4 regions of the Micromonospora sp. A3M-1-15 genome follow, and region 4 is predicted to be linked to each of the others. Evidence: riboswitches for the same ligand, from Rfam matches in the RefSeq annotation. Region 4 holds a riboswitch; each other region holds the start of a gene.
What was found. Region 4 has a riboswitch for cyclic di-AMP ahead of NLX85_RS28665 (NlpC/P60 family protein). Riboswitches for the same ligand answer to the same signal wherever they lie in the genome.

Region 1 (7,749 bases), on a different contig from region 4:
GTTCGTGCACCGGCAGCTGTGGGTGACCGGCCTGCTCGGCCTCTTCGGCGCGCCCGAGCCCTGGTTCGCCGACAGCACCCGTGAGGTGCTCCCCGGCGCCTGATCGGCGCCCACCCCTCGCTGGTCGACGGGACTTCCGACCCGTTGCCAGCCCGGCTCCGGTACGGGACGATCGTGCGGATCCACGACGGCGAGGGGGTACCGCTTGCTCAGCAGCGACAGCTTCAGCTACACCGTGCAGGCCCGTTGCACCCGGGCGGAAGCGGTGGCCCTGCTCGGCGACCTGAGTCGGCAGGGCGAGCTGCATCCGCTGATCGTGCGGGTCCGCCAACTGCCGCCCCGCCCGGGCGCGCTGGCCAGCTACGCGATCACCGACCGGCTGGAGCTCGGCCCGCTGCACTTCCCGGTCACCTATCAGGCCGACGTGCTGATCGCCAACGAGGACGAGGTGGTCACCGTGGCCCGGCAGCAGCCGGCCACCACGGTGCGCAACCACACCCGGCTGCGTGACGAGCCCGACGGGGTGGTGCGGATCGACGTGGAGATCACCCTCTCCGCCCCCGCGCCGCTGTTCGGGTACGCCTTCCGGCAGGCCCGGGCGGCCCACCTCGGCCTGGCGAGCCGGCTCGGCGCCACCCTGGAGGGGCGGGCGGCCTGACTCAGCCGCGCCGCCCGACCGGCGCCGGTCGCCGGGCCGCCGGTCGGGCCGGCCGCAGCCGCCCCCACGGCTTGTACGTGGACAGCACCGTGACGACGAGCAGCAGCGTGCTGGAGACGGTCGGCGCGACCACGAGGTCGACGCGCAGGTGGGTGGTGGCCGCCCCGGCCAGCTCGCCGAGGTGCCGGACGCGCGGGGTGAGCAGGAGCAGCACCAGCGTGAGCACCACGGTCGTGACCGCGAACTTCACCAGCACCCAGCGCCAGCGCAGCAACCCCCACGGGGTGAGCAGCGCGCTGGCCAGCCCGACCAGCCAGACCACCACGCTCAGCGGGGCGAACAGCCAGGTGACCAGCAGCGCGGCCGCCGGGTAGACCACCTCGGGGTCGGCCCCGCGCAGCCCGGCCACGCCGAGGGTGAGCAGCACCAGGTCGGCGCCGAGCCAGCCCACCGAGGTGACGACGTGCAGGGTGAGCAGGGCCTTGCGCCCGGCGGGGGAGAGTCGACTCATGCCCCCGATGCTCGGCCGTCGTGGGCGCCGCGTCGTGGGCCGTGCGGCGACACCCGGCGTACGTCGTGGGGCGTAGGCCGGGTGCCGCCGGGGCGGGTCAGTACACCGACAGGTGCACGTGGTTGGTGTGGTCGCTGGACGGGTCGCCGTTGCCGCCGCTGTACGCCTTCCAGCCGCTGCTGGGCAGCCAGATCTGCTTGTACCAGATCACGTAGAGCACGGCGAGGGGGTCGGCGTTGCGGATGAAGTAGGCGGCCAGGTTGTTGCCGTACGTCTTGTCGCCGCCGGTGGCCACGCCGCCGAAGCCGTCCGTCTGCGCGGCGAAGTCGCAGGCCCGCCCCTTCGGGTGCTCGCCCGAGCCGCTGGGCCGGTAGCAGGACACGTACCGGGTGAAGCCGGCCGCCTTGGCCTGCTGGAGGGCGTGCAGCGTACGCGGGGTGATGCAGCCGTCGGCCGGCGTCGGGTCGTTGACGCTGCACGACTCGGGCGGCCAGGAGCCGTCGGCGTTGCGCGGGGCCGGCTTGGCGTTCGCCGAGGAGGTGCCCTGCACGCTGCCGCCGCCGCTGCTGGACGCGCGGTCGTTGGCCACCTCCAGGGCACGTTCGGCCTGCTGCTTGCGCTTGGCCATCACGGCGACCTGCTTGCGCTGCTCCTGGATCTCGCCGGTGAGCGCGGCCTGCGTGCGGGTGGCCTCGTCCCGGGTCTCGATGAGGTCGCGCAGCGCCCGGTCCTCGTGCGCGGCCACCTGCTCCAGCGCCGCCGCGCGGTCCATGAAGCCCTCCGGGCTGCTGCTGCCGAGCAGCGCCGCGGCCGTGCCCATGCGCCCGGCCCGGTACGCCACCCCGGCGATTTCGCCGACCTTGGCGTCGCGCACGGTCAACTCGGCGTTGACCGTCTTGAGCTGGGCGGTGAGCTGTTGCTGCCGGGTCACCGAGCGGTTCAACGCGGCCCGCGCCTCGAGCCAGCCCTTGCTGGCCGCGTCGAGCTGGGCGCGCAGCGCGGGCGTGCCGCCCTCGTCGTCGCCGGGTGCGGCGGCGAGCAGGCCGGTCGCCGGAGCCGCCGGGGCGGGGGAGGCCGGCGCGGCCACGACGCCGAGGGTGAGCGTCGCGATGAGCAGGGCCGCCAACCGGGCGGCCGTCCGTCGTACAGGTGCCACTGGGGGCATTCACGTGTCCTTCCGTCAACCGCCGACCGGGTTAGCTGACGGGTTCGGGACGGAAGATCCCTACCGCTGACGCGGATGCACCCCACGAACGTGGTTCCCCGGCTCGCCCCTGCGGGCGATTAGGCGACGGCCGCCGCAGGCGCCGGTGGGCGCCGCCCGGCGGGGGCCGCGGTCGAGCCTACCGGCGCTGCTCCGGGCCGGCTCCGCAGGTGGGAGCCGGTGGCCCGGTCAAAACCGGCACAAGTGCACAATAGCCACTTGAATTTAAGATTGCCCTAATTACCACTCGACCGCACCGCAGGCCCCGGGAGACGCTCCGGGTTCGATCTGCAACGTGGCGTGATCGATCGAGAAGTCCTCGTGCAGGGCGGTGCGGGCCGCGGCCAGCACGTCGCCCACCTCGGCGCCGGGGACCATGGTGAGGTGCGCCGAGGCCACCTCCATGCCCGAGGTGAGCGTCCAGACGTGCAGGTCGTGCACCTCGGCGACGCCCGGCACGGCGGCCAGCCGGTCGTGCACGGCGGTCACCTGGAGGTGCTCCGGGGCGGCCTGCACCAGGATGCGGACGGCGGCCCGGCCGAGCCGCCAGGTGCGCGGCAGGATGAACAGCCCGATCGCCACGGCGACCAGCGGGTCGGCCCACCACCAGTCGGTGAGCGCGATGACCACGGCGGCGCCGATCACCCCGAGTGAGCCGAGCAGGTCGCCCAGCACCTCCAGGTACGCCCCGCGCAGGTTGATGCTCTCCTCGGCGCCGGCACGCAGCAGCGCGAACGCGGCGACGTTGGCGAGCAGGCCGAGCACCGCCACGGCGAGCATCGGCCCGGCGAGCACCTCCGGCGGCTCGCCGAACCGGCGTACCGCCTCGATCAGGACGTAGACCGCCACGGCGCCGAGCAGCACCGCGTTGGCCAGCGCGGCCAGCACCTCGAGCCGGTAGAGCCCGAAGGTGCGCTGCGGGTCGGTGTCGGCCCGCCGGGTGGCGCTGATCGCGGCGAGGGCCATGCCGATGCCGAGGACGTCGGTGAACATGTGCCCGGCGTCGGAGAGCAGGGCCAGCGAGCCGGTGGCGAACGCGGCCACCGCCTCGACCGCCATCAGGGCGGTGAGCAGCCCGAACGCGGCCCAGAGTCGACCACGGTGGCGGTGCGCGGCGTTGGCCACCGCGCCGCTGTGGTCATGACCTGCGCCCACGCCCACACCCTCCGTCCGTCGCCCCGGCCGAGCTCAATCTATGCTCACATCGCTATATGTGCAAGTGAACGTGGGGGGCGGGAAGCCGCCGTCAGCCGACCGGGTCGAGCGTGGTGAGGCGCTGGGTGGCCCGGGAGAGCGCCACGTAGAGGGTGCGCACGCCCGACCCCGGATCGGCCCGGATCTCGCTCGGTGCGACAAGCACCACCCCGTCGTACTCCATGCCCTTGGCCTGGAGGCTGGTCACCACCTGGAGCCGGCCGCCGAGGTCGCCCAGCCAACCGGCCACCTCGTCCCGACGCGGCACCGGCGTGATCACGCCCACCGTGCCCTCGACCTCGGCCAGCAGCGCGCGGGCCGCCGCCGCGGTGGCGGCGGCCATCTCGGCGGCGGGCACGGTCCGTTCCACCGGCGCCACGCCGGTGGAACGAACGGCGGTGGGCAGCGCGAGGTCCGGGTGGACGCGGCGGATCTCCGCGGCCGCCACCGCGAAGATCTCCGCCGAGTTGCGGTAGTTGGTGGTCAGCTCGTAGCGGTACCGGCGGCGCCGGCCCAGCGCCTGGTCCCGGGCCCGCGCCAGCTCCTGCGGGTCGCCGGTCCAGGCGGTCTGCGCCGGGTCGCCCACCACCGTCCAGGAGGCCAGCCGGCCGCGCCGGCCGATCATCCGCCACTGCATCGGCGAGACGTCCTGCGACTCGTCGACCACCACGTGGGCGTAGTCGCGGTAGTCCTCCGGGCGCTCCCGGGCGGCGGCCCGGGCGGCCCGCTGCCGGTCGGCGGCCGTGCTCAGCTCGCGGACGCCGCCGGCCAGCTGGTACGGGTCCCGCTTCGGCCTCGCCCGTTGCACCGGCTTGCCGAGCAGCGCGTCCAGCTCGTCCAGCAGCGCCACGTCGGCGATGGTGAGCCCCTCGGCGTCCAGGCTCCGGTACGCCTGCGTCAGCAGCCGGATCTCGGCCCCGGACAGGATGCCGCCGGCGTACCGGCGCAGCCGCTCGGGGCGGGCCAGCCAGTCCAGCACGTGCCGCGGGTGCAGCCGGGGCCACCAGGCCTTGAGGAACTCGCGGAACTCCGGCCGCTCGATGATCTCGTCCTCGAACGCGGGCTGCTCGGGCAGCCGGCCGATCCGCAGCGCGCGGGCCTGCGCCCAGAGCACGCCGAGGACCGCGTCGAAGGCCGCTCGGCGCACCTCGTTGCGGCGCCCGCCCCGGGACAGCGTCCGGTCCCGGACCGCGTCCAGCTCGGCCCGCTCCAGCCGGAGCAGCTCGCCCCGGTAGAGCAGGCGCAGCTCGGTGGGGGAGTCGGGCACCGCGTCCCGCACCGCGCGCTCCAGCACCCGGCGCATCCGCAGCGACCCCTTCACGGCGGCCACCTCGGGCGGGTCGGTCCGGGTCGCCGACAGGCCGGGGAAGAGCGAGCCGAGCGAGTGCAGGGTGGCGGTCTCCTCGCCGAGCGACGGGAGCACCGAGGCGATGTACTGGACGAACACGCTCGACGGGCCGACCACCAGGATGCCGCCCCCGGCGTACCGGGCGCGGTCGGAGTAGAGCAGGTACGCGGCCCGGTGCAGGGCCACCGCCGTCTTGCCGGTGCCCGGGCCGCCGGAGACGATCGTGACGCCGTTGCCGGGGGAGCGGATCGCCTCGTCCTGCTCCCGCTGGATGGTGCTCACGATGTCCCGCATGCCGTGCCCGGTGGCCCGGGAGAGGGTGGCCAGCAGCGCGCCGTCGCCCACCACCGCCATGTCCGGCGGCGCCGACTCCGGGTCCAGCAGGTCGTCCTCGATCCGGGTGACCCGCTCCGCCGACGACTGGATCGTGCGCCGCCGCACCACGCCGCGCGGCTCGGCCGGGGTGGCCTGGTAGAACGCGGCGGCGGCCGGCGCCCGCCAGTCCACCACCAGGGTCTCCGCGTTCTCCCCGCGCACCCCGAGCCGGCCCACGTGCAGCACCTGCCCGGTGCGCAGGTCCAGCCGGCCGAAGACCAGCCCCTCGTGCTCGGCGTCCAGCACGTGGCGGCGCTGCGCCGCGTGGAACACCATGGCGTCCCGCTCGACCAACGCCCCGAAGTTGCCGACCCGGGCCAGCCGGTAGCCCTCCCGCTCGGCGTCGGCGGCCGACCGACGCAGTTCGGCCAGCCGGGCGTACACCCGGTCGAGATGCCGTTGTTCGACGGCCATCTCCCGTTCCAGGGTGGTCTGGTCGCTCAACGCGGGGGCTCCTGTGGTCAGACGGCGGGCTGAATGAGGGTACGGGCCGCCGACCCGGCCGCTGTCGGGGCCATGCCGTTGCCCGTTGCCCGCCGGTGCGGGTTGCCCGTTATCCGGACGTTCCCACCCGTTGCCCGGACGTTCCCGCGTCCGTGCCCGAGAGCACCTGGTGCACCACCGCGGCGACGGCCGCGTTCACGTCGTCGGGGCGTTCCATCATGAGCATGTGGCCGGCGCCGGGGCAGACGGTCAGCTCGGTGGTGGGCAGCGCCGCGGCGATCGACTCGGCGCACGGCGGCGGGGTCAGGCGGTCCCGGTCGCCGACCAGCGCGGCGGCCGGCAGCCGGCCCAGCGCCGCGAGGGTGTCCAGCCGGTGCTGGGCCCCGATCGAGGCGCGGAAACCGCCGATCGAGCGCAGCGAGGCGTGCGCCACCGCCGAGGTGACCAGCCGGATGTCGGCCGGGTCGCAGCGGTCGCCGAAGAGCATCCAGCGGATGCTCGGGCGCAGCGCGCGCAGCAGCGCGCGCGGCGGGCGCCAGGCGCCGCAGCGGGCCAGCACCCCCGCTCCGGTGGTCTCGGCGAGCCGGATCAGCCGGGCGATCCGGGGCGAGAGCCCGTAGGCGGTGTGGGTGTGCCCCTCGGCCGTGGTGGAGACGAAGACCAGGCCGGCGGTGCGGCCGGCGAAGTGCTCGGGGTGGCGGTGGGCGTACTCCATCACGGTCATCCCGCCCATCGAGTGCCCCACCAGCACGATCCGCCCGGACGGGACGACCTGCTCGACCACGGCCGCCAGGTCGTCGCCGAGCTGGGCCAGGGTGGCGGTGCGCAGCGCCATGCAGCTCGACCGGCCGTGCCCGCGGGCGTCGTAGGTCACCACCCGGACCCGCTCGCCGAAGCGGTCGCGCAGGTCGGCGAGCTGGCGGTGCCAGCTGCGCCCGTCCAGCGTCCAGCCGTGCAGCAGGATCGCGGTGACCTCGGCGTCCACCGGGCCGGTCGCCGCCACGTGCAGGCGTACGCCGTCGGGTAGCCGCACCTCCAGGTGCTCCGGCATGAGTCCACCTCCCCCGGGCCGACCGGTGTCTGTCGCACCGGAGTGACCCGGCGGTAACACCGGCGTACCCGTCATGACAACACGGCAACCGGGGTGGTGAGAAGATTCCCAACCCGGCTTCGCGGCGTCGGATCGGTGACCAGGCTGGAGGGCATGCCGCCCACAGCCGCCGCCCGGACGCCCCGGGCCGCCCTGGCCGAGCTGCTCGCCGGCAACCGGCGCTTCGTCAGCGGGCAGCCGGTGCACGGCCACGACGTCACCGCCGCGGCCGCCGTGGCCTCCGGCGACCAGCAGCCGTACGCGGTGCTGCTGGGCTGCATCGACTCGCGGGTGCCGCTGGAGGCGATCTTCGACCAGACGTTCGGCTCGATCTGCGTGATCCGCACCGGCGCGCACGTGCTCGACCGGGCGGTCTGCGGCTCGATCGAGTACGTGGTGGGGCAGCTCGGCGTGCGGCTGGTGATGGTGCTCGGGCACGAGCGCTGCGGGGCGGTGGGCTCGGCGGTCGAGGCGCTGCGCAGCGGGCGGCTGCCGGAGGGCTCGCTGGGCTACGTGGTGGACCGGATCGCGCCCGCGGTGCACGAGGTGGGCGCGGACGACCCGGACGCCCACCCCCTCGCCATCCGCCGGCACGTCCGGCGCACGGTGGCCACCCTGCGCGCCGACGACCTGCTGGCCGGCCCGGTCGGGGCCGGGGAGGTCGCCGTGGTCGGCGCCCTCTACGACCTGGCCACCGGTGAGGTGGCGTTGCTGCCGGAGGAGTGAACAGACGACAACCGCCCGCCGGGGTGACCCCGGCGGGCGGTTCGTGGTGTCGCGGGTGAGGGCGCTCAGCCCTCGAAGACGCCGGCCTCGACGAGACGCTTCTCGGTCTTGTCCCAGCCGTGGTCCGGGTGGGTGGTGGCCAGCGCGTTGATCTCGGCGCGCAGCTTGGCGGCGTGGCCGGCGGCGGCCAGCACCCGCA
Region 2 (7,749 bases), on a different contig from region 4:
ACGCCGCGCCGGCGAGCCCGGCGCCCTGGCGCCCCTCGCGGACGGTGGCCGTGATCCTCGCCGGGGGGACCGGGACGCGTCTCGGGCTGGGCATCCCGAAGCAGCTGCTGAAGATCGCCGGCAAGCCGATCATCGAGCACACCCTGGCCGTATTCGAGGCCGCGCCGGAGATCGACGAGATCATCGTGCTGATGGCCGCCGGCCACGTGCCCGACGCCGAGCGGATCGTCGCCAACGCCGGCTTCCGCAAGGTCAGCAAGGTGATCGAGGGCGGGGACACCCGCAACGACACCACCCGGATCGCGCTGGACGCGGTCGGCGAGGGCGACGTCAACATCCTCTTCCACGACGCGGTGCGCCCGCTGGTCAGCGCCCGGATCGTGCGCGAGTGCGTGAACGCGCTCTGGACCTACTCGGCGGTGGACGTGGCCATCCCGTCCGCCGACACGATCATCCAGGTCGACGAGGACGACTGCATCACCGGCATCCCGGTCCGCGCCACGCTGCGCCGCGGCCAGACCCCGCAGGCGTTCCGCTCCGGCACCATCCGCGAGGCGTACCGGCGGGCCGAGGGCGACCCGGACTTCGCCGCCACCGACGACTGCGGCGTGGTGCTGCGCTACCTGCCCGGCACGCCCATCAAGGTGATCGACGGCTCGGACGAGAACATCAAGGTCACCCACCCGGTCGACGTGCACCTGGCGGACAAGCTCTTCCAGCTCGCCGCCGCCCAGGTCCCCAAGCTCACCGACCACCGCAGCTACTCCGAGGAGCTGACCGGCCGGACCATCGTGGTCTTCGGCGGCAGCTACGGCATCGGCCACGACCTCACCGAGCTGGCCCGCCGCTACGGCGCCCAGGTCTTCCCGTTCAGCCGCTCCACCACCGGCACCCACGTCGAGCGGGCCGACGACGTGGCCGCCGCGCTGAAGACCGCCTTCGAGGCGACCGGCCGCATCGACCACGTGGTGGTCACCGCCGGGATCCTGGAGAAGGGCGCCCTGGCGGAGATGGACGAGGAGACGATGGATCGCCTCCTGCACGTCAACTTCGTGGGCCCGGTCACCATCGCCCGGCAGTCGCTGCCGTACCTCCAGCAGACCAAGGGCCAGCTGCTGCTCTACACCTCCAGCTCCTACACCCGGGGCCGGGCGCGCTACGCGCTCTACTCGGCCACCAAGGCCGCGCTTGTCAACCTGACCCAGGCGCTCGCCGACGAGTGGGCCGAGTTCGGCGTACGGGTCAACTGCGTCAACCCGGAGCGCACCGCCACCCCGATGCGCACCAAGGCGTTCGGCGAGGAGCCGGAGCACACCCTGCTCTCCGCCGAGGCGGTCGCCCAGGCCTCCCTGGACGTGCTGATCTCGGAGCTGACCGGTCAGGTGATCGACGTCCGCCGGGCGCCCGGCGAGCCGGTCGCCGCGGTGCCCGCCCAGGCGGGCGCGCACGACGCCGAGCAGTTGCCCACCGGCGTCGACGCCTGACCGGCGGACGGGACGAGCCAGATGCGTGGTGACCTGGTCCGGAAGCTGCTCGCCCGGGTGCTGACCACCGGGCTGGCGGTGCTGGCCTTCCTCGTCGTGGCACTCACCGGCGCGACCGGCTGGGGGCTGGCCGTCGCGGTGGCCGCGCTCGCCGCCACCGCCTGGGAGCGCCGGGTCCGGCCCACCGCCGACGGCCTCGCCGAGTCGGTGCTGGTCGCCGCCGGCATCCTGGTCGGCTACGCCCGCCGCCTGGACGCCGGCTTCGACCCGGCGCTGGCCGCCACCGCGCTGGTCCTGCTCGGCCTGGTGCTGCTGGTCGGGCCGCTGCGCGACGCCGGCGCGCTGGAGATCCGGGCGGCCAACCTGCCGGTCCGGTCCTGGACCCCGCTGGTCGCCGCCCGGCTCGGCGACGCGCTGCTGGTGCTGCTCGCCCTCGTGGCGCTCGCGGCCGGCCTGGCCCTGCCCGCCGGGGTGGCCCTGGTGGCCGCGCTGCTGGTCGCGGCGGGCTGCGGCGCGGTCGGCCTGGACCTGGCCCGCCGCCGGTTCCGGCCGCCGGCCGGCGGCGGCCCGGTGGGCCGGGCGGTGCGCCGCCACCAGCCCGAGTTCGTCCTCTACTTCTCCGCCCCGCCCGGTTCCGAGTACCAGGTCACCATGTGGCTGCCCTACCTGGAGCGGATCGGCCGGCCGTTCATGGTGCTGCTGCGCGAGCCCGAGTTCCTGCCCACCGTGGCCGCCGCGACCCGCGCGCCGGTGGTCTTCTGCCCCACCCTGAAGACCATGGACGAGGCCCTGGTGCCGAGCCTGCGGGCAGCCTTCTACGTCAACCACGGCGCGAAGAACAGCCACTGCATCCGCTTCTCGCAGCTCACCCACGTGCAGCTGCACCACGGCGACAGCGACAAGGCGCCCAGCGCCAACCCGGTCTCGGCCATCTTCGACAAGATCTTCGTGGCCGGTCCGGCGGCGATCGAGCGGTACGCCCGGGCCGGCGTGGACATCCCCGCCGAGAAGTTCGTCGTGGTCGGCCGCCCCCAGGTCGAGGCCATCGAGGTACGCCGGGAGCCTGCCACCGCCCCGGCGCACCCCACGGTGCTCTACACGCCCACCTGGACCGGGCACCACGCCGACGCCAACTACTGCTCGCTGCCGGTGGCCGAGACGGTGATCCGCCGGCTGCTCGACCGCGGGGCCACGGTGATCCTGCGGGCGCACCCCTACACGGCCCAGAACCCGGCCTCGGCGCGGCAGCTGGCCCGCCTCACCGAACTGCTCGCCGCGGACCGGGCGAAGACCGGCCGGGCGCACCTGTGGGGGGCGGCGGCCGGCCGCGACCTGACCCTCACCGAGTGCGTCAACCGCGCCGACGCGCTGGTCTCGGACGTCTCCGGGGTCATCTCCGACTGGCTCTACTCCGGCAAGCCGTACGCGGTCACCGACATGGGCGTCGACGGCGAGCACTTCGTCGAGCGGTTCCCCCTCACCGGCTCCGGCTACGTGCTGCGCCGGGACATGTCGAACGTGGACGAGGTGCTGACCGAGCTGCTGGACACCGACCCGAAGGCTGCGGACCGGTGGGCCACCCGCGTTCGCTACCTGGGTGACTTCCCGGCCGAGTCGTACGCCGAGGTGTTCCTCGACGCCGCCCGCCGGCAGCTCACGGCGGACTGGACCGCGCCCGCCCCGCGGGACGGCTCGCCGATCCCCTCCCCCGCCGCCTGAGCGGGCGGTCAGAGGTACGCGTCGAGGAGGGCGAGCACGGCGGCCGGGTCCTCGACGTGCGCGTTGTGGCCCAGCCCCGGCAGCGTGGCGACCGGGACGCCCAACTCCTTGAGCTGCGCGTCGGTCACCATCGGGTCCTGCTCGCCGCGAGCCAGCAGCACCGGGACGTCGGTCGCGGCGAGCAGCGCTGGCAGCCGGGGCTCCCCCACCGCGAACGCGGCCGGGTCCATGGCCAGCCGCCAGCGGCCGTCCTCGCGGCGCAGCCCCGCCTCCACCACCGGGTGGTCGGGGGCGAACAGCCCGGCCAGCCCGGAGACCCGCAGGTAGCGGCGGGCCGCCTCGTCCCGGGTGGCGAACCAGGTCACCGGCCGGGCGGCCAGCTCGTGGGCCTTCTCCAGGTCGACCGGGGACCACACGGCCTTGATGCCGAGCCCGACCACCGCGTCGACCGGCAGGCGCCGCGACCGCGCGGCCAGGGCCAGCGCGACCACCCCGCCGAGCGAGTGCCCGAGCAGCACGAGCCGGTCGTGGGGGCCGAGCCGCTCGGTCACCGGGCCGAGCCCCTCGACCACGCGCCGGGCCAGGGCCTCGAAGGAGTAGCCGGGCAGCGGCGGCGACCAGCCGTGCCCGGCCAGGTCGGGGGCGAGCCAGCGCCCCGCCCAGTGGCGCTCCAGCAGCGGCGCCCAGGGCAGCCACACCTCACCGGTGGCGCCCATGCCGTGCAGCAGGAGCAGATGGCGGGTACCCGTCTCGTCGCCCATAGGGCGCAGTGTGCCACCGGACGGACACCCGGCGCGAGAGCGGACACCGGCGCGGACGGCGTCGGGCACCGGCTCGGTGGAGCCGGTGCCCGACGGGAGGGGTGATCAGGCGGAGTAGCCGCGGGTGGCGGCCCAGTTCGCCAGGTCGATGGTGCTCATCCAGTACGCGGGCAGCGCCGCGTTCGCCGAGTCCGCGATCCGGACGGTGCGGCCGTCGTTCTTGTAGCCGACCACGGCGATGTAGTGGCCGCCCGGGAACGAGTGCCAGCCGCCGTCGGTGTCCGTGGCGTCGCCGGCGATGTTGACCACCACGCCCCGGCCGTCGGTGATCGCCTTGACCACGTCCGCCTGGAGCTGGTCGATCTTCTCCGGGCTCGCCGAGCCGCCGAACATGTGGGTCCGGTACGGGTTGCCCTTGACCATCTGGTTCAGGCCCCGGGTGGTGTCCTCGGCCGAGTTGGTGCCGTTCTCGCCGGCGTTCAGCGGGGCGATCATCGCGTCCTGGGTGGTCTCGACGCCGCTCGCGCTGAGCGCGTTGCGCACCGCGGCCGGGCCGCAGTTCCAGTAGGCGGTCTGCGCCTCGTAGGTGTAGTCGAGCACCTTGGTCGACGGGGGCTTCGGCTTGGCCTTCGGGGTGGTGTCCGGGTCGGCGGTGGCCTTGGCGGCCGGCTTCGCGGCCGACGGCGACGCGCTCGGCGAGACCGAGGGCGACGGGACGGCCACCCGGGCCTCGCCCCGGCTGGCGACCTCACCGAGCCGGGAGCCCAGCTCGGCGACCGCGGCGGTGTTCTCCTGCTGGACCGGGGCGTCGTCGCCGGCGGCGACGGCGGCGCCGGCGCCGCCGGCCAGCACGAGCGCCGCGGCCGAGCCGGCGATGATCTGGTACGGGCGTTCGGTCACGAGGCGGCGCAGCTGACGCTTCAGGTGGTGCTTCACTGTTTCCTCCACGGGGCGTGGCGGCACACGCCGGCCCGCCGCGCGGAGGAACTCACGCGCGCTGCGGGGCGGATGGCCGCGGAACGGGGAGCGCCCGGGGGGACCGGGCGGTCGGGGCGGTTGCCGGGTTCGGTCGCCGTCAGGCGAGCGCCGGCACCGCGATGCCGTGGAGGCGGGGGGACGAGCGAGGGGTGGGCACGAGGAATGGCACTCCTTCCGTGACCGCCGACCGGGTTAGCTGACGGATTCGGGCGGGAAGTACGCCCTACCGCAGGCCGTGGCCCGCGGATTCACCCCGGTGTTGCTGTGGGTCCCCGGTTCGTGAGAACACGATTAGGCGGGTCGGCGCGGCGTCGCCTCTTGCGATCGAAAACCGCTCCGGACGCGCCGACACTACCGGGGGGTACGCCGGCTGCCAAGCACTCCCACCTGCGTAAACCTCGTGCACCACTACAGATATCGGAACACTCGGTCACTCACTTCACTCAATGGGACGAGCAGTTACGGCGGCACCGCGCGGCAAAAAGCGGACATCCGGTGGCGACCGTCCCGGAATTGCGGGGGTCAATCGCCCGACCCGGCCCCGATGACCGTTTCCGCGGTCGGGGTGACCGGGCTCACCGAATTCGGGTAACGATTCGGCCGACCCCGCCGGTCAGCCGGCCCGGGCCGGGCGCCAGCGCGCGGCGGCCGGGACCGGAGCCGGCGCCGTCTCGTCCCGCCCCGGCACCGTGGCCGCGGCGTCGCCCGCGACGGCGGGGCGCAGCGCGTCGGCCGCCGCGTACGCCTCCGCGGCCAGGGTCCGGGCCGCCTCGGCGGCCAGCTCGGCGTCCCGCCAGGCCCGCCGCTCCCGCTCGGCGGCCGCCGCCCAGCCGGCCCGGCGGCCCTCGCGTACCGCCCGGGCCAGCACGATCTCCTGCTCGGCGGGGTGCCGGCGCGGGTCCCACCCGTTGCGGCGGGCCAGCACGTCGGCGAGCTGCCGGGCGCTCAGGTCGCCCCGCCAGTGCGCGGCCATCGCGGCGTGGTGCAGCCAGCGCTCCCGGGCCGCGTACTCGGCCGGTGTGCGCGGGGTGTGCGGTGCGGGCAGCGCGGCGGCTCCGGCGAAGCGGCGGGCGGCCGCCTCGGCCTCGTCGTACGCCCGCCAGGACCGGTCCGCCTCGTCCTGGGCGGCCAGCCACTGCTCCCGCCGCCTCCGGGCGGTCTGCGCGGCCCCGGCGGCGGCCACCGCCACCTCGTCGGCGTAGCGGCGCAGGTCGGCCCGGCGGGCGGCCTCCTCGGCGACCGGGTCGGGCACCGGATCGGGCCCGTCGTCCCGCTCCGGGCGGGCGATCAGCACGGCGAGCAGGCCCAGGGCCAGCAGGAGCAGGGCCGACCAGATCGCGGCGGCCTCGGGGACCTCGGTCAGGAAGCGGTAGAGAACGGTCTGCGGCATGGTCGGCACCTCACGGGAGAGAACGTGGCGGAGAGGTGTCCGCACGAGCCGTGGGAGCGGCGGTGTGCACCGGGAACGGGTGCCGGGCCGCCGACGGGCGGGTGCGGGGGTGAGGTTCGGTGCGTGCGGTGGGCGCGGGCCGGCGGCCCACGGGTGGGGTCAGCGGGCGGGCGGGGCCCGGGAGCCGACGGTCGCGGGAACCAGCCCGGCCAGCACGACAGGCCGGTCAGCCGGGCGGGTCGCGGCCCGGGGCACGGCCACCGGCTCGGGCCCACCGGCGGGCACGGCCTGCCGGTCGACGTCCGCCCCGCTTTCGAGATCCCGCCCGGCGACGACGGCGGCCCGGCCGGCTGTCCCCCGGAAGTCCGGGCCGGTGACGACGGCGGTCCGGCCGGCCCCGTCCCCGAGAAGCTGCGCGCCGGCGCCGGGCTGGAGGGTCAGGCCCTCGACCGGGGCCACCGCGGAGGACGCCACCGGTGCGGTCGCGGCGCCGCCGACCGGCAGCGCCGCCGCGCCGAACGAGCAGGCGGCGAGCACGGCCAGGCTGGCCAGTGTGCGGGCGATCCAGCGCGCCACCCACCACACGGGACAGGCGAGCGCGATCGGCAGCACGGGTACAAACTACCGCCGATGCCGCCACATCGCACCGCCGCCGGGCGTGTCGCGCCATCCGTCAACCGGACGACGTCCAAGGTGGACACCGGCCGGCGCGGGGCGGCGGGACACCCTTGCCGGATCCGGCCGCGGCGGGCGACGCCGGCGGGCCGCGCCCGGCTCAGCCCGGGTCGCGCCGCCCGGCGTACTCGATGGACCTGGCCGGGGTGACGGGTGCCGCGACCGGGCCGGCGGGGGCCGGCCGCGGGCCGGGCACGGACGGCGCCGGCACGGCGGTGGCCGCCGCCGGGCGGCCACGGCGGGGCGGCCCGAGACGGCGCACCAGGGGCATCTCCACCCAGTGGTGCAGAGCCGCGGCGAGCAGCAGGTTGAGCAGCAGGAGACCGAGCACCGCGAGCGGCCCCCACCACCCGCGCAGACCCGCGCCCCAGTCCCCGGTGAGCCGCAGCACGGTGGTCATGACCAGCACGTGCACCAGGTAGAAGGCGAACGAGACCTCGCCGAGCCAGACCATCGGGCGGGACCGCCACGGCGTGCGCCGGCCCCGGACGTCGGCCTCCGCGGCGGCGGTGATGACGAGCAGGTAGGCCACCGCGAGCAGCGCCGCCCAGAACTCGGCGCGGATCCACTGCCCGGCCACCACCCAGGTGGCCACGAACAGCAGGCTGGCAGCGGCCAGGTTCGGCCCCCGCCAGCGGCCCCGGCGCAGCAGTTCCGCGGCGGCCGCCCCCATCCAGAACTCGACGGAGCGGGTGACCGGGAAAATCTGGGTGAACCACCAGCGACTCTCCTCGGGCACCAG
Region 3 (7,749 bases), on a different contig from region 4:
CCGCTTGGACCGGGCCTCGAAGTAGCGGCCGGCGAGGATGAACACGGTCACCCCGGCCGCGGCCTCCAGGTAGATGTTGCCGGCCCCGTCGGTGCGGGTGATGTCCAGCCGGAACGGGTGGGTCATCCCGGGCATCCCGGCGTCGCCGAGGAAGAGGGCCCAGAGCGACCAGCCGAACGCGGCCAGGGTGCCGAGCGAGACCAGGGTGTCCATGGTCGCCGCGCCGTGCCGCAGGTTGATCCAGGCGGCCCGGTGGAACGGCAGCCCGCCGTAGACGACCACCGGGGCGGCCAGGGTCAGCGACAGCCACTGCCAGTAGTCGAACTGCCAGGCCGGCACCATGGCCAGGAGGATCACCGGCACGGTCAGCGCCACCGACACCCACAGGCGGGTACGCAGCCCGTGCAGCTCGTCCACCGGCTCCGCGGTCGCCCCGGCCCCCACCTGGGTGGGCGGCGGCGGGACGACGGCCGTGTAGCCGGTCTTCTCGACGGTGGCGATCAGGTCGTCCGGGGTGACCTCGTCGGCGTACCGGACGCTGGCCTTTTCGGTGGCGTAGTTGACCGTGGCCTCGACGCCGTCCATCCGGTTGAGCTTCTTCTCGATCCGGGCGGCGCAGGAGGCGCAGGTCATGCCACCGATCGCGAGTTCGATCATGTTCGGCGCGACCGGCAGGGACTTCGCGGTCGATGTCATCGCGGCACCTCCTGTCAACTGTGCCCGTGACCCGGGGTGCCGTGGTCGGCGTCCGGGGTCGGTGCGGTCGTGGGGGCCGGCGCGGCGGGCGCCGGAGCGGCCTGGTCACCGGCCACCACGGTGAACTCCGCGGTGTGCACCGCGTCGCCGTGCCGGAAGTCCAGGTAGAGACGGTACGTGCCGGCCGACGGCACCTCGGCGGCGAAGGTCACCGCCGGCCCGGCCGGGGTCCGCCCGTCGCCGGGCGCGCCCTCCGGGTGCACGTGCAGGTACGCGAGGTCGCCCTGGCGCAGCGCCACCAGGTGCCCGTACGCCCCCAGGTAGGGCTGGAGGTCGGTGACCGGCCGGCCGTCCCGGCTGACGGTCAGGGTGAGTCGGCTGGTCCGGCCGGGCTCCGGGGTGCCGGTGAGGGTGACCGTGTAGCCGTCGACCGTGGTGCTGGTCGCCGGGGCCGGCAGCGGCCGGGTGTCCAGCGCGCCGGGGACGGTGACGTCGACCCCGAGTGTGAGCGGCCCTCCGCCGGTCGGGGTGAAGTCGGCGAACGCCCGCCAGACGCCGGGACCGGCGAGCGGTGAGGCGACCCGCCAGGTGCCGTCGGCGGCCAGCTCCGGGTGGACGTGCCGGAAGCCGGAGAGGTCTCGGCGGGCGACGATCAGGTGCATGCGCTTGTCGTGCGCGACGTCGTAGCGGGTGACGGGCCGGCCGTCCGGGCCGGTGATGCGGAAGGCGAACTCGCCCGCCGGGGCGGTCACCGGCTGGAGGGTGTAGCCGCGCTCGGAGACGAGCAGCCCGCCGGGCAGGTGGGCGGTGGCGGTGGCCGTGTGGCCGCCGTCACCGTGGTCGGCTCCGGCGGAGCCGTGGCCGGCGTCGGTGGCGTCGTGGCGGGTCTCGGCGGCCGGGGTGACGGGGCCGGCCGCGTGGCCGACCCCGTACGCCGTGCCGAACACCGCCGCGAGGCCGAGGGCGAAGCCGCTCAGTTTCGTCGCCGTGTTCATCGTGGTACCTCGGTTTCTTCGGGTCTTTCGGACCCGTCACGCCCCGACGAGGTCGTAACCGGCCTCGTCGACGGCGGCGCGGACGGTGTCCGTGTCCAACGGGCTCTCACTGGTGACGGTGACCCGGCCGGAGGCCAGGTCGACCTGGACGTCGGTGACGCCCGGCAGCGCGCTCACCTCGGTGCTGACCGAGTTGACGCAGTGCCCGCAGGTCATGCCCTGCACCTGGTACGTGGTGGTGACCATCGCGCATCTCCCCTTCCTGCCGCCTCCGATCATATACCCCCTGGGGGTAAGCGGAAGAGAGACGGCTGCCACTTTCTGTACCGTTACCCCGTGGGGGTATCGGCCACGAACAGGACCGTACCATACCCCCGAGGGGTACGCTATCCTTGACGTCATGACCGCACCGACGACCCCGACCCGGGGCTACACCGCCAGCAAGGACCAACTGCTCGCGCGGCTCCGCCGCATCGAGGGCCAGGTCCGCGGCATCGAGAAGATGGTCGAGGACGACCGCTACTGCATCGACGTGCTGACCCAGATCTCCGCCATCCAGGCCGCGCTCGACAAGGTGGGCCTCGGCCTGCTGGACGGGCACGCCCGGCACTGCATGCACGAAGGCGCCGCCGAGGGCCGCGCCGACGAGATGGCCACCGAGATGATGGCCGCCGTCGGCCGCCTCATGAAGCGCGGCTGACCGGGCCGGGTGCCCCGCCGCCGGCGAGGCACCCGACACGTGGCTCAGAGCCGGTCGAGCATCTTCCTCATGGCGTCGATCTCGCCCTGCTGGGTGGTGACGATCTGCCGGGCCAGCGCCGTGGCGTCCGGGTGGGCGCCGCGGGCGATCTCCTCCTTCGCCATGGTGATGGCGCCCTCGTGGTGGGCGATCATCATGGTGAGGAACCGCCGGTCGAAGTCGGTGCCCGACGCCGCCCTCAGCGTCGCCAGGTCGGCCTCGGACATCATCCCGGGCATGCCGTGGTCCATCCCCGGCATCCCGTGCCCGGCGCTCATCGAGGGCGCCGGCCGGCCCCACGCGGCGAGCCAGCCGCGCATGGTGGCGATCTCCGGCCCCTGGGCCGCCTTGATCTGCCCGGCCAGCTTCCTCACCTCCGGGTCGGCCGCCCGGGTCTCCGCCAGCTCGGACATCTCCACGGCCTGCTGGTGGTGCGGGATCATCATCTGGGCGAACATCACGTCGGCGGCGTCGAACGAGGCCGAGGCCCCCGCGGCGGGCGTGGCGCTGCCGGCCGCGCCCGGCATGCCGTGGCCGGCCGTCGGATCGTCGCCACAGGCGGCCACGGCCAGAGCGACGGTGACGCTCGCGCCGGCCAGAGCGGCCCGGCGCGCGATGGTACGAGTGAACACGAGTGTGCCTTTCGCAGTGTCGGAACGTACGCAGCGGACGACGGACGCGGGGCGCCGGTGGTCCGGTCCCCTCGCGTCGGGCGTCCTATCTGCGCAGCACCGACGTCGTCGCCAGGCGCAGCCCGTAGAGCCGGGGTGGCGGGGCGCGCGGGCCGGTGGGATGCCGGAGCGCGCCGCGGGCCGCCGCGACGGCGGCCCGTGAGCCGGTCCGCAGCAGCACGACGACCAGCAGCGCGACGGCGAACGCGCCGAGGACGGCCAGGCAGACGCTCCACCCGGACGGATCCCCACCCGGATCGGCCGGCGGCAGCGCCCGCGCCGGGCAGCCGTCGCCCACGCAGTCCGCGACCATGGCGACCGCTGCGGTGTGCCCGGCCGGATGGCCCGCCGGGTGTCCCGACGGGGAGTGGGCTCCGTGGCCCAGGGTGTGCATCGCGGTCAGCCCGACCAGCGTGCAGAGCAGCAGCAGGAGCCGGACCCACCGTCCGGTCGCCGCCGAGCCCACCATGTCACCACGGTAACCGGCCCATCCGGCACGCCCCGGCGGAACCGCCGCAGCACCGTGTCCCGGGGCGTCCCCGACCCGCCTGGCTACCATTCCGGGGCGACGACCCGGCCCGCGTCCGTCCCGCGGCGCACCAGCCGGTCCGGCGGACCGACCGGCCCCGGAGACACGAATCCCGTTGCGAATCGTTGGGAGAGACGCCATGGGCGCCGACCACACCCGTCCCGCTCCGTCGGCCCCACCGGGGGTACGGCGGATCCTGGTCGCCACGGTGGTGCCGCTCTTCCTGATCACCGTGGTCGCCGCGCTGGTGCTCTGGCCCCGGCAGGACCGGGAACCGGCGGACGCCCCGGCGCTGCCCCGCTACCACGGCACGGTGACCCGGGTGGTGACCGAGCCCTGCCCGCCGACCCCGGAGGCGCCGGAGGGGAGCCCGGGCGGTTCCGCCGGGCCGTGCGGCACGGTGACCGTCGCCGCCGAGCAGGGCCCGGACGCCGGCCGGCAGGTCGAGACGCCGGTGCCCTCCGGCCCCGGCGCGCCCCGGGTCGAGGTCGGCGACGAGGTGATCCTGGTCGAGCTGACCGACCCGGCCGACCCGGCGGTGAAGAGCTACAACATCGCCGAGCACCAGCGCGGCGCGCCGCTGGTCTGGCTGGCGGTGCTCTTCGCCGTGGCGATCGTGGCGTTCGGCCGGTGGCGCGGGCTGGCCGCGCTGGGCGGGCTCGCGGCGAGTTTCGCCGTCCTGCTCGGCTTCGTGCTGCCCGGGATCGGCGCCGGCCAGCCGCCGCTGCTCGTGGCGATCGTGGGGGCCGCGCTGATCATGTTCGTGGTGCTCTACCTGACCCACGGGATCACCGCGCAGACCTCGGTGGCCGTGCTCGGCACGCTCGGCAGCCTGGTGCTGACCGGGGTGCTCGGCACCCTGGCCACGGCCGCCACCCACCTCACCGGCTTCGGCAGCGAGGACGCGACCACCCTGTCGATGCTCCAGCGCGACGTGGACCTGCACGGCCTGCTGCTCGCCGGCATCGTCATCGGCTCGCTGGGCGTGCTGGACGACGTCACGGTCACCCAGGCGGCCACGGTCACCGAGTTGGCCCACGCCAACCCCGCGCTGTCCCGCCGGCACCTCTACCGGGCGGCCACCCGGGTCGGCCGGGCGCACATCGCCTCCACGGTCAACACGATCGTGCTGGCGTACGCGGGCGCCTCGCTGCCACTGCTGCTCCTGCTCGTCGCCGATTCCCGGCCGGTGAGCCAGATCCTCACCAGCGAGTTCCTGGCCCAGGAGATCGTCCGCAGCGCGGTGGCCACGCTCGGCCTGATCGCCGCCGTACCGCTGACCACCGGGCTGGCCGCGCTGGTGACCACCGCCGGGCGGCGCGGGACCGCCGCGGGCCCGGCGGATCCTCCCGCGCCCCGGCCGCCGGCCGGGCGGGACGAGGCGCTGGAGGCGCTCGGCGGGGCGCCCGGGCCGCGAACCGGCGGGTGGCCCGGCGGCGACAGGAACACGGAGGCCGCATGGTGACACTCCGCAGCGTGATGACGGATTCCAAACGCGATCCTGGTCACGCTGGGCGAGGACGAAATCTCGCTATTGGTCGGCTTCCGGACGTAGAACACCGGGAGGACTCTCGGGTAACCTCGCTGCCGGTCACCGCCGAAGGCGCGCACCGGCGCCAGCGGTGCCGCCGCCCAATCGCCCGCGGGCGAGCCGGGGAACCAGGTACATGGGGTGAATCCGCGCGAGCGGTAGGGGCCACTTCCGTCCCGAACCCGTCAGCTAACCCGGTCGGCGGCCGACGGAAGGGAACACTGTGACGGCACCCCTGCGGCGCTGGCTGACCCCCGTGGTGGCCGTCGTGGCCGCGCTCACCGTGCTGGTGGGGCCGGCCCCGGCGACGGCCGCGCCGACCACCCCCACCCCCTCGGGGCACTCCGAGGACGACGACGACCCCCTCATCACCGAGGCCATCGACACCGCCAACCGGGCCTACCTCCAGGCCAAGGCGAAGCTGGACAAGTCGCGCAAGCGCCAGCTCCAGCTCGCCCTCGAGGTGAAGGCGGCGCAGAACGAATTCGACGCGCTGAGCCCGCAGGTGGCCCAGATGGCCGCGCAGTCCTACCGGACCGGCCGGATGGGCGCCATGGCCATGCTGCTGGACAGCAACACGCCCGACTCGTTCGTCCGGCGGGCGGCCGCCCTCGACGAGCTGAACCTGATGAACGCGCAGAAGCTCGCCGCCATCAACGCCGCGAAGAACCGCGCCGAGCAGGCCAAGATCGCGCTGGACGTCGAGGTGCGCGAGCAGGAGAAGCAGAAGAACGCGATGGCCCGCGAGAAGGCCGAGACGGAGAAGGCGCTGCAGCTGGTCGGTGGGATCGGCTTCACCGGCGGCCTGGTCTCGGCCACCTCTCCGGTCGCCCGCATCGGCCCCGGCCGGACCGCCGACGGCGACTGGAAGCCGGAGTCGTGCAGCGAGAACGACCCGACCACCTCGGGCTGCATCACCTCGCGCACACTGCACGCGTACAAGGAGGTGAAGCGGGCCGGCTTCAACCGCTTCGTGGGCTGCTACCGCCCCGGCGGGCCGTGGGAGCATCCCAAGGGCCGGGCCTGCGACTGGTCGCTGCAGAACAGCGGCTTCTCCCCGTGGCGGACCAAGGACCAGCGGATGTACGGCAACAACGTCGCCGCCTTCCTCATCCGCAACGCCGACCGGCTGGGCATCTACTACGTGATCTGGAACCGGCAGATCTGGTTCCCGGCCACCGGCTGGAAGTCCTACAGCGGGCCCTCCAACCACACCGACCACGTGCACATGTCGCTGCTCTGACGCCATACGCCGAGAGGGGCCGGTCCGCGATGCGGGCCGGCCCCTCGACGTTCGGCGGGTCGGTCAGCCGGCGAGCGCCGGGTCGGCGGGCGCGGCCGGGGCCGGCACCGGCGTGACCGGCGCGGTGGCCGGAATCTGGGCGACGGTGCGCGCCTCGCCGGCGCTCAGCCGGTAGGACATGCCGACGATCGTGCACTCACCGGCGGCCACCCGCTCGGCGAGCACGGCGGACCGGGCCACCAGGGCCTCGACGGTCTGCGCGATGTGGATGTCGACGATGGCGTCCAGGTCCTCGACGCCGTCCCGGCCGGCCCGGAGCAGGCTGGGCGCGACGGCGTCCACCACCGCGCCGAGGTGCCCGGACGGCGAGGTGCCGGTGCGGACCGCCTCGCGGGCGGCCTGGACCGCGCCGCACGAGTCGTGGCCGAGCACCACCACGAGCGGGGTGCCCAGCACGGTCACCGCGTACTCGACGCTGCCGAGCACCTCGGGGCCGGCGGTGTGCCCGGCGGTGCGGACCACGAAGAGGTCACCGAGGCCGCGGTCGAAGATGATCTCGGCGGCGAGCCGGGAGTCGGAACAGCCGACGATCACGGCGAACGGGTGCTGCCCGTCGGCGACCGCCGCCCGGTGTCCGGCGTCCTGATTCGGATGGCGCGGGGCACCGGTGACGAACCGCCGGTTACCGGCCTGGAGCTCGGCGAGCGCCTGTTCGGGAGTGGTCGGCGGCATCCATCCTCACCTCGTCCTCGCGCGAAAACGACCTGGTCAGCCGGCCGGCGACGGAGGCGGCCTCGGCACCAACCGTCACACGCAGTCCAAGGTACGTCAAGATTTACGTGATACGCATTTCATACGTTGAGCCGCCCTTGACGGCGGCGCCGGGGCTCGGTCCGGCCGTGCCGGCCGGGGCCGGGGCAGGACCGGGAGACGCGGGAAAGGGCCATACCATGACGACCATGGCGACGACACCAGGCGAGAACGGGAGCGGCCGGAACTGGACCTTCCTCACCAACCACGGGCACGTGCTGCTGGCCATCGCGCGCAACCCCACAGCGCGGTTGCGGGACGTGGCCGAGGAGGTGGGAGTGACCGAGCGGGCCGCCCAGGCGATCGTCGCCGACCTGGAAGCCGGCGGCTACCTCCACCGCACCCGGGTGGGCCGGCGCAACGAGTACACGATCAACCCGAGCGGGCACTTCCGGCACCCGGCCGAGGCCGACCAGCAGGTGGGCGCCCTGCTCGCCCTCTTCACCACCGACGCGGCCGCGGAGCCGGCGACCGAGAGCTGACCGCCGTCCCGCGGATGCCCGTCACCGCACGGACGGCGCGGCGACGGTAATCT
Region 4 (7,749 bases):
GTCTCGGCCGCCGACGAGTAGCGCGGCACAGTGAACTCGTAGACGTACGTGGACCTCTGCGCCGTCCCGGAGCCCCCGATCTGCGCCCGCCCCCACTGCAGGTCGTAGCTGACGGTGCGGGGCTGGCCGACCTCCACATCGCCGGCAAACTGGCGCAGCTCGACGGCGCCGTTGATCCGCTGGGCATTGGTGGCCCGGTCGGTGATCGTCCACGTGAGATTGACGCTGGCATAGTCCTGCGTGACGTCAACCTCGGCGCGGTCAAAGGCGATCGACTCGATCTCGAGAACCGGACCGGCGGCCGACGCCGCCACGGCCGGAGTCGTGATCGACAGGACAACCGCGGCAGCGGCCACGCTTGTGACAAGCGCGCGAAGGCGCCAAGATTTCATCTACTCTCCCCGTGCAGCAAGATCATCGATGGATGGTGCGCTGAGGATAAGGTACGGCTGCGACCCGAAACTCGTGAGGCCGCTTCGCGTACCAGCCGAATGGTCCCCGTGGCGGACATAGGGGGCAATCTCTGGAAGCGAGTCGCTGCGATGCCTCGTGGCAGGGCGAGCACGGTGGCCCATGGGCCAATGGCACGCGGCATGATCGTGACCGGAAACACCGAAGGCCCCGACCGGGACTGTCGTCCTGGCCAGGGCCTTCACGCTGGAGCGGGTGACGGGAATCGAACCCGCACTGTCAGCTTGGGAAGCTGATGTTCTGCCATTGAACTACACCCGCAGGCGGCACCACTGTACCTGAGGCCACCACCTCCCTGCACCCAGGTACCCCCGCAGCGTGATCACGCGTCGCAACCGGACCGAAACGATCTTGTCACGGCGGAGCGCCGATCAGCAGCGGAAAGTTTCCGCACGGCAACATATGGCCGTTCTCAAATCCTTCGATCGGATGTAACGTCTCCCACACGTTTCCGACCCGGCGTGACATACCCCCTGTCATGCCGTTCGAAAGAGGTGGGCCCATGGGACTGCGTCCCAACCTGCTGACCCGGCGTACCGCCGGCGTCGCGTCGACGACCCTCGCGCTGCTGCTCAGCACCGCCGCCGTGGGCGTCGTCCCCGCTGCTTCGGCCTTCTCGGCCGCCCCCGACGCGTCCTGCGTCGGACCCGCTGACGTCCACTCCGACGCGCGGATCAAGAAGGGCGGCACGGCCAAGCTGGACCCGAACGAGCTGACCGCCAAGCAGGTCCGTGAGCGCGACGCCGACCTGGCGGCGGCGCTGCGTGAGCGGGCGAACTTCCGCGCCGGCGCCGGGGCCACCACGCTGGCCACGGTCACCATCCCCGTCGTCGTCCACGTCATCCAGCGGGACAGCACCCGGGCCGGGGGCAACATCCCGGACTCGATGGTGACCCAGCAGATCGACGTGCTGAACAAGGCGTACGCCGGTGCCACCGGTGGCGCCCCGACCGCCTTCAGCTTCCAGCTCACCAAGGTGCACCACGTCACCAACGCCGCCTGGTACCCGATCGTGCAGGGTTCCTCGGCCGAGCGCTCGATGAAGACCTCGCTGCGCGAGGGCGGCAAGAACACGCTCAACCTCTACCTGGGCGAGCTGAGCGACGACCTGCTCGGCTGGGCCACCTTCCCGCAGCGCAAGCTGAACAGCATGGACGGCGTGGTCGCGCTGAGCGAGTCGCTGCCGGGCGGCACGGCGACCAACTACAACCAGGGCGACACCGGCACCCACGAGGTCGGCCACTGGCTGAACCTCTACCACACCTTCCAGGGTGGCTGCTCGGGCTCGGGCGACAGCGTCTCCGACACCCCGGCCGAGGCCTCGCCGGCCTTCGAGTGCCCGACCGGCCGCGACACCTGCACCACCGCCGGCCTGGACCCGATCACCAACTTCATGGACTACACCTACGACTCGTGCATGTACCAGTTCACCCCTGGTCAGGCGAGCCGCATGCTCACCGCGTGGAACGCCTACCGCGCGGCCTGACCGCCCCGCACCACACGCCGGTGCCGGTCCCGTCCTCGGACGGGGTCGGCACCGGCTTTTCCGTGGGGGTTCAGGCCGCCGGGCGGCGGGTGTCGAAGCCGTGCCGGCCGCGCCGCCCCTCCGAGGCGAGCGGGTCGCGCCGGGCCGGGGCGCCGGCCCCCGGGTCGAGCCAGACCCGCACCTCCGGCCGGCCGCCGCCGGGGTGCGTCACCTGGTCGCGCCGGGTCAGCATCGCCACGTCGACGGTGAACTCGAACAGCCGCCAGTCGCCCTGCGAGGCGGCCCGGCCGATCCGGGCCACCCGGGCCACGGTCGCCGGATCGGTCACGGGGCGGGCCCGGCCAGCCACGTAGGCCTCGTCGTCGCTCTCCTCCGGCGGGAAGGAGTGCAGCGCGAAGCGGCCGTCGCGTTCGAGGTCGCGGCGCTTGGGGGAGTCGATGACGAAGCACCAGAGACCGTCGTCGGTGATGACCGGGGAGACCGGGTGCACCCGCGGGCCGCCGTCGGCACGGACCGTGGCGAGGTAGCCGAAACCCGGCCCGTACTGCTGCAACAGGAGGCGGATCTCGTCGGCGAGTCGGGGCTCGTCGGCGGCGAATTCGGACCAGGAAGCCATGCGGACATTCTATCGAACAGGTGTACGAAGATGTAGTCCGACACGCAGGTCACCCGTACCGGTCGCTATGGTGTTCCGATGCTGCTCTCCGACCGCGACCTGGTCTCCGAGATCAAGGCGGGCACGCTCGCGCTGGAGCCCTTCGAGCCCACGCTGGTGCAACCGTCCAGCATCGACGTACGCCTGGACCGGCTGTTCCGGGTCTTCAACAACCATCTCTACACGCACATCGACCCGTCCGTGCAGCAGGACGATCTCACCTCGATGGTGGAGGTGCCGGAAGGCCAGCCGTTCGTGCTGCACCCGGGCGAGTTCGTGCTCGCCTCCACGCTGGAGGTCATCTCGCTGGGCGACCAGCTCGCCGGGCGCCTGGAGGGCAAGTCCAGCCTGGGCCGGCTGGGCCTGCTCACCCACTCCACGGCCGGCTTCATCGACCCGGGCTTCTCCGGCCACGTCACGCTGGAGCTGTCCAACGTGGCGAACCTGCCGATCACGCTCTGGCCGGGCATGAAGATCGGCCAGCTCTGCATCTTCCGGCTCTCCTCGCCGGCCGAGCACCCGTACGGCTCGGCGGTCTACGGGTCGCGCTACCAGGGGCAGCGCGGGCCGACCCCGAGCCGGTCCTGGCAGAACTGGCGCACCTGGCCGACCCGCTGACCGACCGGCACTCGGGAACGGCGCAGGGGCCCCCGCGGCACGGGAGCCCCCGCGGACCGGTCAGCCCGGGCGGCCATAGCTGTTGATCTGGCCGTCGTCGACGCGCTTCATCGTGATCGGCTTGCCGGACTGGGAGGCGTGCACCACCCAGCCGTCACCGACGTACATGGCGACGTGGTGCAGGTCGCTGTAGTAGAAGACGAGGTCGCCGGCGCGCAGCTCGCTCCGGCTCACCCGCCTGGTCACGTCGTGCTGCTGCCGGGCGTTGTGCGGCAGCGAGACGCCGGCCTTGGCCCAGGCCGCCATGGTGAGGCCGGAGCAGTCGAAGTGGTCGGGGCCGGCGGCGCCCCAGACGTAGATCTTGCCGATCTGGGCGCAGGCGAACTTGACCGCCACGCCGGCCGGGCCACCGGGGTAGCCGGCGGGACACGGCGCCGGACGCAGCGGACCGCCACCGCCGCTGCCGTAGACCTTGAGCCGGAGCTTCTGCAGCTTGACGATCTCGGCGTCGATCTGCTTCTTCTTCGCCGCGAGCTGCGCCTCGGTGCGCGCCAGCTCGCTGATCATCTCGTCCAGCGGCTGCTTCTTGGCGGCCAGCTGGTCGCGCAGCTCGGCGACGGTACGCACCTGCGCCTGCTGGCGGTTCGCGAAGCGGTCGAGCAGTGCGAGGCCGTCCACCAGCTCGCTCGGCGACCGGCTGCCCAGCAGCGCGTTGACGGTGGAGAGGTTGTTGTCGCCCTTGTACGCGTCGGCGGCGAGGCCGCCAACCTGGCCGAGGGCGGCGTCCACCCGGGCCTGGAGCGGGGCGATCTGCTTGGCGAGCGCGGCGGCCTGCTTGCGCTTGGCGGCGAGCTGCTCGCGGGTGGCGTTGACCTGTTCGATGATCGGTTCGAGCTTGTTCCAGTCCTGGTCGATCTGGCGCTCGATCTCGGTGACCGACGGTTCGGCGTGGGCCGCCGTGGCGCCGCCGGTCAGGACGACGGCGGTGCCGGCCAGGGCGGCGAGGACGGTGGTGAAGCGGGACCAGCGGGAACGCGGCACAGCCGTCGACCGGTCGACCGACCGGCTCGACGGTGGCCGCGGGGCATGGTGTGCCACCGGGCTTCCGTACTCCTTCTTCGTGCCCGCCTACCGAGTTAGCTGACGGGTTCGGGCGGGAAGGGAGCCGCCCTACCGCAGTGGCTGCGGATTCACCCCAGGTACCTGGGTCCCCGGCTCGCCCGGAGGCGACTCGGCGGTGTCGAACCGTCACCACCCGGGTTGGACGGTGAAACTGGCGGCCGACGATTGACCAGAGTAGAGATGGCCGTTACCGATCCGCAACCCAAGACGCCGTGACACTCCGTGCCCGAAGGTTTTTTTCACGGCAGATTACCTCTCGGAAAGGTATTGACCCGGAGGTTGCGCGGGGCGAGGGTGAGGACGCAGTGACCCCCATCCCTGTCTGGAGGTTCGATGCACCTCTCACCCCCGCCGTCGGGCAGACGGATGCTGCTGGCAGCCGCCGTCGCGGCGGCCACCGCGCTCGTGGCCACCGGACCGGTGGCCGCGGAACCGAGCACCGCCCAAACCACCACCGACCGCCAGGAGCAGTACGCCGCCGCCGCGGCGGAGTACGGCGTGCCGCAGAGCGTCCTGCTCGGCGTCTCGTACCTGGAGTCGCGCTGGGACACCCACCCGGGCCAGCCGAGCACCAGCGGCGGCTACGGCCCGATGCACCTCACCGACGCCCAGCACGTCCTCTCGACCCCGGCCAGCGGCCACGTCGACGAGGACGAGGACCCGCGGGGCGACGACTCGCGCCCGCTCACCCTCGACCCGGCCACCGCGTCGGCGCCGGCGGAGGACGTGCTGCCGCAGGCGTCCCTGCAGACGCTCGACGCCGCCGCGGCGCTCACCGGCCTCGCCGAGGAGACGCTGCGCACCGACGCGGCCGCGAACATCCGGGGCGGGGCGGCGCTGCTCGCCTCGTACCAGAAGGAACTGGGCGCGCCGGTCGGGGCCGGCACCGACCCGGCGGCCTGGTACGGCGCGGTGGCCCGCTACTCCGGCGCGGACACCGAGGACGCGGCGGCGGCCTTCGCCGACGAGGTCTACGACCAGCTCGGCCTCGGCGCGGCCCGGACCACCGACGACGGCCAGCGGGTGACGCTGGCCGCCACCACGGTGACGCCGGACCAGTCCGGGCTGCACAAGCTGGGGCTGCGCCGGGCCGAGCGGCCGGACGGCCTGGAGTGCCCGGTGCGGCTCGCCTGCGAGTGGATCCCGGCCCCCTACGAGCAGCTCAGCGCCGACCCGGGCGACTACGGCAACCACGACCTCGGGAACCGGCCGGCCCAGCAGAAGATCGAGTACATCGTCATCCACGACACCGAGGGCTACTTCCGCCCGAGCGTCGACCTGGTGAAGCGGGCCGACTACCTGGGCTGGCACTACACGCTGCGCTCGGTGGACGGCTACGTGGCCCAGCACATCAAGGCCAAGGACGTCGGCTGGCACGCCGGCAACTGGTACGTCAACGCCAAGTCCATCGGCCTCGAACACGAGGGCTTCGCCGGGCACGGCACCTGGTACACCGAGGCGATGTACCGGGCGTCGGCCAAGCTGGTCCGGCACCTGGCCCTGCGCTTCCAGATCCCGCTGGACCGGCAGCACATCATCGGCCACGACAACGTGCCCGGCACCACCGCCGGCACCGTGGCCGGCATGCACTGGGACCCGGGCCCGTACTGGGACTGGTCGCACTACTTCGACCTCATGAAGGCGCCGTTCCACTCCACCGGCACGCCGCACACCGGCCTGGTCACCATCGACCCGGACTTCGCCACCAACCAGCCCGCCTTCACCGGTTGCAACCAGCAGCCGCCGGGCGTGCCGAAGCCCACGCCGCCGGCCGCGCCCTGCCCCCTGCGGGGCTCGTCCGCAGTGATCCTGCGGACCGCCCCGAGCGCGACCGCCCCGCTGGTCAACGACCTCGGTCTGCGGCCGAACGGCACGCCGGACACCATGTACATCTCCGACCACGGCGCCCGCGCCTCGGCCGGCCAGACGTACGCCCTGGCGGACGTGCAGGGTGACTGGACGGCGATCTGGTACCTCGGCCAGAAGGCCTGGTTCTTCAACCCGGCCTCGGCGCCCACCGCCAAGTGGTCGGCGGGCTTCGTGGTGACGCCCAAGCCGGGCAAGACCACCATCCCGGTGTACGGGCGGGCCTACCCGGAGAAGGAGGCCTACCCGGCCACCATCCCGTACCAGACCATCTCGCCGCTCCAGTACACCTTCGCGGCCGGCCAGCGGTACGCGCTCGGCGGCGTCCTGCCGGGCGAGTACTACCGGGCCGTCTCGTTCGACGGCTCCGCCCCGGGTGACCGGACCGTGGTCCGCGGCGAGAACCGGTACGTGCAGATCCAGTTCGGCCACCGGATCATGTTCGCGAACCGCGACGACGTGCTGATCCTGCCGTCGGCGATCGGCTCGCCGAGCTGACGATCGGCGAAACGAAGGCCCCCGGTCCGCGTGGACCGGGGGCCTTCGTGCTGAGCGGGGTGGGTCAGTACGGCCTGCGGTAGCCGGCGACCGGCATGTAGGCCACCTTCGAGACCTGGACCGGTTTGCCGGTCCGGGGCGCGTGCACCATCAACCCGTTGCCGAGATAGAGCCCGACATGGTGCAGGTCGCTGTAGAAGAAGACCAGGTCGCCCGGTCGGGCGTCACTCGACGCGATCTTCCGACCCTCGTTCCACTGTGCGCCGGTGAAGTGGGTCAGCGAGATGCCCGCCGCCTTGTAGGCGTACTGGGTGAGGCCGGAGCAGTCGAACGAGTTCGGGCCGGTGGCGCCCCAGACGTACGGGTCACCGACCTGGAGGCAGGCGGTCTTGATCGCGGTGCGCGCCGCGCTGCTCACCACCCCGTCGATGGCCGGGCAGCCCTCCGGGCGGATCGAGGTCACCGGCAGCATCGCGGTCAGCCGCTTGATCTCGGAGTCGATCTGCTTCTTCTTCGCCGCGAGCTCGTTGCTCTGCTTGATCTCGGTGGCGATCAGCGCGTCCAGCTTCTGCTTCTGCTTGTTGTACTTGTCCCGGACGGCGAGCACGCCGGCGATCTGCCGGCGCTGGTCGTCGGCGAGCCGGTCGAGGATGACCAGCTGCTCGGCCAGCGTGCCGGGCTTGGTGTTGACCAGCAGCGCGCCGAGATCCTGGGACGGGCCCTGGATGTAGTAGCGGGCGGCGATGTCACCGACCTTGTTCATGGCCAGCGCCGACTCCAGTTCGAGCGGCACCATCTTCTTCTCGAGGTCGGCCGACTTCTTCTTGTTGACCTTGAGCTGGGCACGGACCTTGTTGTACTGCTCGATGGTGGGCTCCAGCTGCTCCCACTGCTTGTCGATCTGGGCGTCGATCTCGTCCACCGACGGCGCCGCGTGCGCCGGGGCCGCCAGCAGCCCGGCGCCGACCGCGACGGCGGCGACCACGGTGAGGAGACGGCGTACCACCCGGTGGAACCCGGCCGGTCGGCCGGG

Region 1: another riboswitch for cyclic di-AMP. It lies ahead of NLX85_RS21500 (hypothetical protein); the one in region 4 lies ahead of NLX85_RS28665 (NlpC/P60 family protein).
Region 2: another riboswitch for cyclic di-AMP. It lies ahead of NLX85_RS01730 (C39 family peptidase); the one in region 4 lies ahead of NLX85_RS28665 (NlpC/P60 family protein).
Region 3: another riboswitch for cyclic di-AMP. It lies ahead of NLX85_RS08930 (hypothetical protein); the one in region 4 lies ahead of NLX85_RS28665 (NlpC/P60 family protein).

Annotation. Positions count from the first base shown of each region.
Region 1 covers NZ_JANAVK010000004.1:222,894-230,642, forward strand. Annotated here, with positions in the region: gene NLX85_RS21485 (STAS domain-containing protein) at 1-103, shown strand, start outside; gene NLX85_RS21490 (SRPBCC family protein) at 206-658, shown strand; gene NLX85_RS21495 (hypothetical protein) at 660-1,169, opposite strand; gene NLX85_RS21500 (hypothetical protein) at 1,267-2,334, opposite strand; cyclic di-AMP (ydaO/yuaA leader) riboswitch at 2,339-2,470, opposite strand; gene NLX85_RS21505 (cation diffusion facilitator family transporter) at 2,614-3,528, opposite strand; gene NLX85_RS21510 (AAA family ATPase) at 3,620-5,734, opposite strand; gene NLX85_RS21515 (alpha/beta fold hydrolase) at 5,844-6,785, opposite strand; gene NLX85_RS21520 (carbonic anhydrase) at 6,939-7,550, shown strand; gene NLX85_RS21525 (hypothetical protein) at 7,616-7,749, opposite strand, start outside.
Region 2 covers NZ_JANAVK010000001.1:372,457-380,205, forward strand. Annotated here, with positions in the region: gene NLX85_RS01715 (bifunctional cytidylyltransferase/SDR family oxidoreductase) at 1-1,484, shown strand, start outside; gene NLX85_RS01720 (CDP-glycerol glycerophosphotransferase family protein) at 1,506-3,203, shown strand; gene NLX85_RS01725 (alpha/beta fold hydrolase) at 3,212-3,964, opposite strand; gene NLX85_RS01730 (C39 family peptidase) at 4,070-4,900, opposite strand; cyclic di-AMP (ydaO/yuaA leader) riboswitch at 5,109-5,250, opposite strand; gene NLX85_RS01735 (hypothetical protein) at 5,556-6,332, opposite strand; gene NLX85_RS01740 (hypothetical protein) at 6,492-6,944, opposite strand; gene NLX85_RS01745 (acyltransferase) at 7,108-7,749, opposite strand, start outside.
Region 3 covers NZ_JANAVK010000001.1:1,898,607-1,906,355, forward strand. Annotated here, with positions in the region: gene NLX85_RS08895 (cation-translocating P-type ATPase) at 1-696, opposite strand, end outside; gene NLX85_RS08900 (DUF748 domain-containing protein) at 711-1,691, opposite strand; gene NLX85_RS08905 (heavy-metal-associated domain-containing protein) at 1,728-1,937, opposite strand; gene NLX85_RS08910 (metal-sensitive transcriptional regulator) at 2,092-2,391, shown strand; gene NLX85_RS08915 (DUF305 domain-containing protein) at 2,436-3,062, opposite strand; gene NLX85_RS08920 (DUF6153 family protein) at 3,148-3,570, opposite strand; gene NLX85_RS08925 (YibE/F family protein) at 3,770-5,095, shown strand; cyclic di-AMP (ydaO/yuaA leader) riboswitch at 5,250-5,381, shown strand; gene NLX85_RS08930 (hypothetical protein) at 5,385-6,404, shown strand; gene NLX85_RS08935 (carbonic anhydrase) at 6,468-7,136, opposite strand; gene NLX85_RS08940 (MarR family winged helix-turn-helix transcriptional regulator) at 7,355-7,696, shown strand.
Region 4 covers NZ_JANAVK010000007.1:20,276-28,024, reverse strand. Annotated here, with positions in the region: gene NLX85_RS28690 (hypothetical protein) at 1-314, opposite strand, end outside; tRNA gene NLX85_RS28685 (tRNA-Gly) at 659-732, opposite strand; gene NLX85_RS28680 (zinc metalloprotease) at 974-1,957, shown strand; gene NLX85_RS28675 (pyridoxamine 5'-phosphate oxidase family protein) at 2,028-2,573, opposite strand; gene dcd (dCTP deaminase) at 2,652-3,230, shown strand; gene NLX85_RS28665 (NlpC/P60 family protein) at 3,291-4,271, opposite strand; cyclic di-AMP (ydaO/yuaA leader) riboswitch at 4,340-4,477, opposite strand; gene NLX85_RS28660 (N-acetylmuramoyl-L-alanine amidase) at 4,686-6,716, shown strand; gene NLX85_RS28655 (C40 family peptidase) at 6,781-7,749, opposite strand, start outside.